Parazoarcus communis: one gene and its partners. The protein of the gene in region 1 interacts with the protein of each later gene in a pairwise test. Links are inferred from orthologs where the notes say so. Each region holds a gene or a part of one and is shown on either strand. Other genes may lie near its edges. The genes, in order: groL, CEW87_RS02020 and grpE.

Region 1 (3,186 bases):
TATGCCTATCAGAGCCTCGGCGTAACTGAAGGCGATGCGACCGTGGGTGGCCGTTATCTGGGGACCCTCAGTGGCGAGTACGTGCATTGGTTTCGTCGTGACTGGGGCGTTGCGGCCTTCGTCGATGCCGGCGATGCCGCGGATTCACGCAGTGAGTTCCGACTGCGCACCGGCTACGGTCTGGGCGCGCGCTGGCGCAGCCCGGCAGGGCCTCTTGCAATCGACCTCGCATGGGGCCACGACGACGCCCGGCTGCGTCTGCACTTTGGCGTAGCGGTCGCGTTCTGAGCTCGCCGCTGCGGCGCAGCAAATTTTTCTTCCGTCTCCGCTCTTGAAATAGCGAAACCCCGCCCCTATTATTAGCACTCGTTGGCAGTGAGTGCTAACAGTCCGGCGCAAGCCGCGACCACTGCGAATTTTCCGGCGGGATGGTCCCGCCACAGTTTAAACAGTACTAAGGAGTGAACTCGATGAAGATTCGTCCCCTGCACGATCGCGTGATCGTCAAGCGTCTGGAAGCCGAACGCAAGACCGCCAGCGGTATCGTGATCCCCGATTCCGCCGGTGAAAAGCCCGACCAGGGCGAAGTGCTGGCTGTCGGCAACGGCAAGATCCTGGACGACGGCAACGTGCGTCCGATGGCCGTCAAGGTGGGCGACAAGGTGCTGTTCGGCAAGTACGCCGGCCAGTCCGTGAAGGTCGAAGGCGACGAACTGCTCGTCATGCGCGAAGAAGACATCATGGGCGTGGTTGAAGGCTGAGCCTCCCGCAATCCCACGATTCTCGATTCGAAATAATTCAGGAGTTCTAAAGAATGGCTGCTAAAGAAGTCAAATTCGGTGATTCCGCGCGCGAGCGCATGGTTGCTGGTATCAACACCCTGGCCAACGCGGTCAAGGTCACCCTCGGCCCCAAGGGTCGCAACGTCGTGCTCGAGCGCTCCTTCGGCGCCCCGACCGTGACCAAGGACGGCGTTTCCGTCGCCAAGGAAATCGAACTGAAGGACAAGTTCGAAAACATGGGCGCGCAGATGGTCAAGGAAGTTGCTTCCAAGACCTCCGACATCGCCGGTGACGGCACCACCACGGCAACCGTGCTGGCTCAGTCGATCGTTCGTGAAGGCATGAAGTTCGTTGCTGCCGGCATGAACCCGATGGATCTGAAGCGCGGCATCGACAAGGCTGTCATCGCCACCATCGACGAGCTGAAGAAGCTGTCGAAGCCCTGCTCGACCAACAAGGAAATCGCCCAGGTCGGTTCGATCTCCGCCAACTCCGACGCGGACATCGGTGAGATCATCGCCCGCGCCATGGACAAGGTCGGCAAGGAAGGCGTGATCACCGTTGAAGACGGCAAGAGCCTCGCCAACGAACTCGACGTCGTCGAAGGCATGCAGTTCGACCGCGGCTACCTGTCGCCCTACTTCATCAACAACCCGGACAAGCAGGTTGCCATCCTCGACAACCCGTTCGTCCTGCTGTTCGACAAGAAGATCTCCAACATCCGTGACCTGCTGCCGGTACTGGAGCAAGTTGCCAAGGCCGGCCGTCCGCTGCTGATCATCGCTGAAGATGTCGATGGCGAAGCGCTGGCGACCCTCGTGGTGAACAACATCCGTGGCATCCTCAAGACCTGCGCCGTCAAGGCTCCGGGCTTCGGTGACCGCCGCAAGGCCATGCTGGAGGACATCGCTGTCCTGACCGGCGGCCAGGTGATCGCAGAAGAAGTGGGTCTGACCCTCGAGAAGTGCACGCTGGAAGAGCTGGGCCAGGCCAAGCGTATCGAAGTCGGCAAGGAAAACACCATCGTTATCGACGGTGCCGGCGACGGTGAGCGCATCGAAGCACGCGTCAAGCAGATCCGTGTTCAGATCGAAGAAGCGACCTCCGACTACGATCGCGAGAAGCTGCAAGAGCGCGTGGCCAAGCTGGCCGGCGGCGTTGCTCTGATCAAGGTTGGCGCTGCGACCGAAGTCGAAATGAAGGAAAAGAAGGCGCGCGTCGAAGACGCACTGCACGCCACCCGTGCTGCTGTTGAAGAAGGTATCGTTCCCGGCGGCGGCGTTGCCCTGCTGCGTGCTCGTGCCAACCTCACCGGCCTCAAGGGTGACAACCATGACCAGGACGCCGGCATCAAGATCGTGCTGCGCGCCATGGAACAGCCGCTGCGCGAAATCGTTTCCAACGCTGGCGACGAGCCCTCGGTGGTGGTGAACCGCGTAACCGAAGGTGAAGGCAACTTCGGCTACAACGCTGCAACCGGCGAGTACGGCGACATGGTCGAAATGGGCGTGCTGGATCCCACCAAGGTGACCCGCACCGCGCTGCAGAACGCAGCTTCGGTTGCTGGCCTGATGCTCACCACCGACTGCATGGTTGCTGAACTGGCTGACGACAAGGCTGGTGGCGGCATGCCCGACATGGGCGGCATGGGTGGTATGGGCGGTATGGGCGGTATGGGCATGTAATTGCCCGCTGACCTCACGGTCAAGCTCAAAGGCCCCGCTTCGGCGGGGCTTTTTTTCGCCTGTCGTGATCTGCGGCTCAGAGGATTCGGGCGGGCGCAACCGCGCGTGGGGCAAAGCGCTACGCGCAATGACTCAGGCGTGGGATAATCGCGGAGAAAGGAAAAGACGGCAGGGAGCATCGGCGCCATGCGCGCGACGCTCCCCGGAACGCGTGCGCTGCTGAACGCGTGCGTTCCCGAAGACCGAGTAAAAGGAGAACAGCGGGACTGAATTTAATGGGTTCCGCTTACATTCAACTTACATCCGGAATCCTATGCGCATTCTTCTCGCGGAAGATGACCCAGTCATCGCCGACGGAATCGGCAGGGCGCTCAAACGTGGCGGGTATGCAATCGACCATGTTGCCAATGGTGCAGACGCGGATGCAGCGCTGGCCTCGCAGCCCTACGATCTGCTGATTCTCGACCTCGGACTCCCGAAGTTGCCAGGTATTGAGGTGCTCAAGCGATTGCGGAGCCGCAAGTCTGCAATACCGGTCCTGATCCTCACCGCGCAGGACGGTGTCGAGGACCGTGTGCGCGGCCTTGATGCGGGCGCGGACGACTACATGACAAAGCCCTTCGCCTTGCCCGAGCTCGAGGCCCGTGTGCGTGCTCATACCCGGCGCGGTACCGGCCAGCCGCGCTGTATCGAGGTGGGCAACCTGACTTACGATCAGG
Region 2 (3,161 bases), 2.0 Mb from region 1 along the record:
TTCTCGAGCACGACTGCAGACTGCGTAATCTGGATGACGTCGCCCCCCTTGAGCACGTCGACCTCCGCCCCCGGTTCAAGTCCGATGTACTGCTCGCCGAGCAGACCGGACGTCAGGATGGTGGCAATGGTATCGCGGGGGAATTCATAACGACTATCCAGTTCGAGCTTGACCACCGCGCGATAGCGCTGCGAATCGAAGCGGATGTCCGCAACGCGCCCGACCAACACCCCCGCACTCTTGACCGGCGCCCGCACCTTGAGCCCGCCGATGTTGTCGAAGGGCGCCTCAACCGCATAGAGCGTCGCGCCACTCAGGCCGGTGAAGTTGCCGACCTTCATTGCCAGAAAAATCAGTGCCGCACAACCCAGCACCACAAACACACCCACCCACAGGTCGAGCGTCGTTCTGCTCATCATTGACCCCGGAACATGAAAGAAGTCAGTACAAAATCCAGCGCCAGAATTGCCAGCGCCGAGCTCACCACCGTGCGGGTAATCGCCCGCGAAACACCTTCGGCCGTCGGATTGCAGTCATAGCCTTCGAACACCGCAATCAACGATACCGCCACACCGAAAACAAAGGATTTCAGCACCCCGTTCAGGATGTCGTAGCGAAAATCCACAGCCGCCTGCATCTGTGACCAGAACGCGCCATCGTCGACGCCGATGAACACCACCCCGATCAGCCAGCCACCAAACACGCCCATGGCAGAAAACATCGCTGCCAGCAAAGGCATCGAAATCACCCCACCCCAGAAGCGCGGCGCAACAACACGCGCAATCGGGTTCACGGCCATCATGTCCATGGCCTTCAACTGCTCGGTCGCCTTCATCAAACCGATCTCGGCCGTAATCGCAGAGCCGGCACGACTGGCAAACAGCAAGCCGGCAACCACCGGGCCCAGTTCGCGCGTCAGCGAAAGCGCCACCAGCACGCCGAGCGCATCGCTCGACCCGTAGCGCTGCAGTGTTTCATAGCCCTGCAGTCCGAGCACCAGTCCGACAAAAAGCCCGGACACCAGAATGATCAGCAGAGACAGCACGCCACTGAAGTAGATCTCACGGATGGTGAGATGCACGCGCCGGATCGACTGTCCCGAGTACAGCAGCATCATGACGAAGAAGCGTGCCACGAAACCGAAGCGCCACACTGCGTCCACCGTCATTGCACCGACGCGCCGCACAAAATCAATGACCGGATTCATCGCACACCCCGATCGAGCAAACTGGACATCGGCGCCGCCGGATAATGGAAAGGCACCGGTCCGTCCGCTTCAGCGTTGACAAACTGATGCACGAAAGGATGCCCGGATGCACGAATTTCGTCCGGCGTGCCCTGGGCCACGATCCGCCCCTCGGAAACGAAGTACACGTAATCGACGATTTCCAGCGACTCATGCACATCATGGGTCACCATGACCGTACTCGCGCCCAGCGCATCGTTGAGCCGGCGAATGAGTTGCCCGACGATACCAAGCGAAATCGGATCGAGTCCGGCAAAGGGTTCGTCGTAGAGCACCAGCATGGGATCAAGCGCCACTGCCCGGGCCAGCGCCACCCGCCGCGCCATCCCGCCCGACAGCTCGGAAGGCATCAGCGCAGCTGCCCCGCGCAAACCCACCGCCTGCAGCTTCATCAGCACGAGGTCATTGATCAGGCCCGGGGGCAACTCGGTGTGCTCGCGCAAGGGGAAAGCCACATTGTCGAACACACTCATATCGGTAAACAGGGCGCCAAACTGGAACAGCATGCCCATGCGCCTGCGCAAGGCGTAGAGGGCAGCGTTGCCGAGCTCGCCAACGTTCTGAGCCTCCACCTCTACGCGACCGCCCGTCGCGCGAATCTGGCCACCGATCAGACGCAGCAGCGTGGTCTTTCCACAACCGCTGCCGCCCATGATTGCCACGACCTGGCCACGATGCACATCCAGGTCGATACCGCGCAAGACTTCTCGCTCGCCATAGGCAAAACGAACGTCGCGCAGGCTGACGAGAGGCGCTTGCGTAGAAGAGGGAGTCACCGGGGGGAAATCTTAGGGTAGTAAAGGCCGGCAGTTTAGCAGAGGAGCGGCGCGCCTCAGGGCAAATCTGTTGCAATGCGACAACGTTCGAAGCGCCCCCACTCCCGACAAGGCCACCCGGAACACGGGTCAGGCAGCCACCCCAGCCACTCCCCCGCCGCCTCCAGCGCGACCTGCCATCTTGACGCGGTGACACGAGAATGTATTATGCTAAAAGCATTCAATTATTCGATATGAATATTTACAAACTCATCCCTGCCATCGTTTGCGCTTCAGTACTGGGCTGCACTCAGACGCTTCCGCGTGCACCGGCGGACACTCATCTGCGCTCCGACACGCCGGACATGAAAACCGAGGCGCTACCGACAGCGCCGGAACCCGCAGCATCCGCGGCAGAAGCCGTCCCGCCCCTCCCAGCCCCCACCTATTCGATTTCGGTCAACCGGGTTTCAGTCGTCGAACTCCTCAACGCGATCGCACGCGACGCCCGACTCGACATCGACATCCATCCGGGCATTACCGGTGTTGTGACGCTCAATGCCTTCAATCAGCCCCTGAGACAACTGCTTACGCGAATCTCGCGCCAGGCCGACATCCGGTTCGAACTCGCAGGCAGCTATCTCGCGGTAATGCCAGACACCCCCTACCTGCGCACCTACCAGGTGGATTACGTCAACCTGAGCCGAAGCATGAGCGGCTCGGTCGCCACCAGCACCCAGATTGCAACCAGTTCGAGCGCGCTTGACGGCAAGCGCAGTGCCGGCGGCAACACCTCTCTCACGCAAATTGAAACCCTGTCGGCAAACCGCTTCTGGGAGTCACTCGAAACCAACATCCGAACCATCCTCCGGGAGCACACCCGGTTCATCCTGCGTCGCCGCTGCGAGGACCGCCGACAGGATTCGTCTGACCGTGACGGAGGCCAGTCTGCCCCCTGCGCCGAACCCGAGCAGGCCGAGTTCGTGATGGTCAATCGTGAAACCGGGGTGTTGATGGTCCGCGCCAACAGCACCCAGCACGAACGCATTGTCGAGTTCCTCGAGCGGGTTCAGACCGCCGCGCGACGTCAGGTCATCATCGAGGCCACCATCGTCGAGGTCGCACTCAGCGACGGATACAAGCAGGGCATCGACTGGACG
Region 3 (2,727 bases), 490 kb from region 1 along the record:
CGTCCGGGTTGACGTCCTTGCGCGGCTCCTTGCCGAAGAATTCCTTAACCTTTTCCTGCACCTTGGGCATGCGGGTCTGACCGCCCACCAGGATGACGTCGTCGATGTCGGAAACCTTGAGGCCGGCGTCCTTGATCGCAACGCGGCAGGGCTCGATCGAGCGCGTGATGAGCTCTTCGACCAGCGATTCGAACTTGGCGCGGGTGATCTTGACTGCAAGGTGCTTCGGGCCGGAGGCGTCTGCCGTGATGTAGGGCAGGTTCACTTCGGTCTGGCTGCCCGAGGACAGTTCGATCTTGGCCTTCTCGGCAGCTTCCTTCAGGCGCTGAAGAGCGAGCACGTCGTTCTTGAGATCGACGCCCTGTTCCTTTTTGAACTCGGTGACGATGTAGTCGATGATGCGCTGGTCGAAGTCTTCGCCGCCAAGGAAGGTGTCGCCGTTGGTGGCCAGCACTTCGAACTGGTGCTCGCCGTCGATGTCGGCGATCTCGATGATCGAGATGTCGAAGGTGCCGCCGCCGAGGTCATACACGGCGATCTTGGAGTCGCCCGGCTTCTTGTCCATGCCGAAGGCGAGGGCAGCTGCGGTCGGCTCGTTGATGATGCGCTTCACTTCCAGACCGGCGATCTTGCCTGCGTCCTTGGTGGCCTGACGCTGGCTGTCGTTGAAGTAGGCGGGCACGGTGATGACCGCTTCGGTGACTTCTTCGCCGAGGTAGTCTTCGGCGGTCTTCTTCATCTTGCGCAGCACTTCGGCAGAAACCTGCGGCGGGGCAATCTTCTTGCCGCGCACTTCAACCCAGGCGTCGCCGTTGTCGGCCTTTGCGATCGTGTAGGGCATCATGGCGATGTCCTTCTGCACTTCCTTCTCTTCGAAGCGGCGGCCGATCAGGCGCTTGATGGCGAACAGGGTGTTCTTGGCGTTGGTAACGGCCTGGCGCTTGGCCGGCGCACCGCACAGAATCTCGCCGTCTTCCGCGTAGGCGACGACGGACGGAGTGGTGCGGCCGCCTTCGGAGTTTTCGATGACCTTGGGCTTGCCGCCTTCCATGACGGAGACGCAGCTGTTGGTCGTGCCGAGGTCGATGCCGATGATCTTGCCCATGATTGTGTCCTTTAGTTCCTGAATTTGTATGAGAGCCGTGCTTGCCGGCTCAGCCTTGATTCGAATATGGGGCGGGGTGGCCGTGTTTCAAGCCACCGGCGCGCCGAATTACGCTGATTCTGCCTTCGAGACCATCACCATGGCGGGACGGATCACGCGGTCGTTCAGCAGGTAACCCTTCTGCAGTACGTTGATCACCGTGTTCGGCTCGGCGTCCGACTCGAGTGCGCCGATGGCCTGATGCTTGTTGGGGTCGAACTTCTGGCCGGCCGGGTCTTCTTCGGTGAGGCTGGCGCCCTCGAATGCAGAGACCAGCTGCTTGAGCGTCAGCTCGACGCCTTCGCGCAGCTTTTCCAGGGTCTGGTTCTCGGTGCCGAGTGCGGCTTCGAGGCTGTCCTTGACCGGCAGCATCGCAGTGGCGAACTTCTCGGCTGCAAACTTGGAGGCCTTGGCGATGTCGTCCTGCGCGCGGCGGCGAACGTTCTCGGTTTCAGCCTTGGCGCGCAGCCAGGCGTCGTGGTGCTCGGAGGCCTTGAGTTCGGCTTCACGCAGGCTCTGTTCGAGGCTGGGCATCACGTCCGGTGCTGCATGCTCGCCGGTCGGGTTTTCCGTCGTGGCGTCCGCGGCGGCCGCCTGTTCGAGTTCCGCTGCATTTTCCGGCGTAGGCTTCTGTTCCTGCATGGATGATCGCTCCCTGTGTTCATCAATCGCCCAACAGCTTGGGGCGTGTGCAGGGATTTCAAGTGCAGGGCAAAGATTTTTTTGCGCGCGAGATGACGTGCTGCTGCAATCGTCTTCTGTCGTCAAGGTAGTGAAGCCCTTGCGCATGCTAAAATTGCACGCTTTTGGTTCAAGCGGGTTTTACCGCCTCAGAGCATGACACAGTTCGCCAAGGAAACACTCCCGATCAGCCTCGAGGAGGAGATGCGCCACTCCTACCTCGATTACGCCATGAGCGTGATCGTGGGGCGCGCGTTGCCCGATGCGCGCGACGGTCTCAAGCCGGTACACAGGCGCGTGCTGTTTGCAATGCACGAGCTCTCCAATGACTGGAACCGTGCATACAAGAAGTCCGCCCGTATCGTCGGTGACGTGATCGGTAAATACCATCCACACGGCGATACCGCGGTGTACGACACCATCGTGCGTATGGCGCAGGACTTTTCGCTGCGCTACATGCTGGTCGACGGCCAGGGCAACTTCGGTTCGGTCGACGGCGACAACGCCGCGGCGATGCGATACACCGAAATCCGCATGGCGCGGATCGGTCACGAACTGCTGGCCGACATCGACAAGGAAACCGTCGATTTCGGGCCGAACTACGACGGCTCGGAGAAAGAGCCGCTGGTCATGCCGGCGCGGATCCCCAACCTGCTGATCAACGGATCGAGCGGTATTGCGGTCGGCATGGCAACCAACATCCCGCCGCACAACCTCGGCGAGATCATCGATGCCTGCCTGAAGCTGCTCGAAGAGCCCGAAACCGATATCGATGCGCTGATCGAGATCGTCAAGGCGCCTGACTTCCCGACCGCTGCGCTGATTTACGGTCTTTCCGGCGTTCATGAAGGCTATCGCACTGGCCGCGGCCGCGTGGTCATGCGTGCGCGCACCCACTTCGA

What was found.
Region 2: the proteins of groL (region 1) and CEW87_RS02020 interact in binary tests that used the Escherichia coli proteins (3 or more experiments, as listed by UniProt). The link is inferred for Parazoarcus communis from one-to-one orthologs.
Region 3: the proteins of groL (region 1) and grpE interact in binary tests that used the Escherichia coli proteins (3 or more experiments, as listed by UniProt). The link is inferred for Parazoarcus communis from one-to-one orthologs.

Annotation. Positions count from the first base shown.
Region 1 is NZ_CP022188.1:2,415,131-2,418,316, forward strand. Bases 187-3,140 are described here. They hold groL (chaperonin GroEL), read left to right. Parts: upstream 187-814; coding sequence 815-2,467; downstream 2,468-3,140. Other genes in these bases: CEW87_RS11020 (autotransporter assembly complex protein TamA), read left to right, coding at 187-288; groES (co-chaperone GroES), read left to right, coding at 471-761; CEW87_RS11035 (response regulator transcription factor), read left to right, coding at 2,781-3,140. Also shown: more of CEW87_RS11020, read left to right, coding at 1-186; more of CEW87_RS11035, read left to right, coding at 3,141-3,186.
Region 2 is NZ_CP022188.1:435,164-438,324, forward strand. What follows is about bases 114-3,042. They hold CEW87_RS02020 (ABC transporter ATP-binding protein), read right to left. Parts: upstream 2,023-3,042; coding sequence 1,204-2,022; downstream 114-1,203. Other genes in these bases: mlaD (outer membrane lipid asymmetry maintenance protein MlaD), read right to left, coding at 114-416; mlaE (lipid asymmetry maintenance ABC transporter permease subunit MlaE), read right to left, coding at 416-1,207; CEW87_RS02025 (pilus (MSHA type) biogenesis protein MshL), read left to right, coding at 2,367-3,042. Outside these bases: more of mlaD, read right to left, coding at 1-113; more of CEW87_RS02025, read left to right, coding at 3,043-3,161. UniProt on the Escherichia coli protein: Part of the ABC transporter complex MlaFEDB, which is involved in a phospholipid transport pathway that maintains lipid asymmetry in the outer membrane by retrograde trafficking of phospholipids from the outer membrane to the inner membrane.
Region 3 is NZ_CP022188.1:2,905,103-2,907,829, forward strand. It holds grpE (nucleotide exchange factor GrpE), read right to left. Parts: upstream 1,787-2,727; coding sequence 1,214-1,786; downstream 1-1,213. Other genes in the region: dnaK (molecular chaperone DnaK), read right to left, coding at 1-1,105; gyrA (DNA gyrase subunit A), read left to right, coding at 1,982-2,727. UniProt on the Escherichia coli protein: Participates actively in the response to hyperosmotic and heat shock by preventing the aggregation of stress-denatured proteins, in association with DnaK and GrpE. It is the nucleotide exchange factor for DnaK and may function as a thermosensor.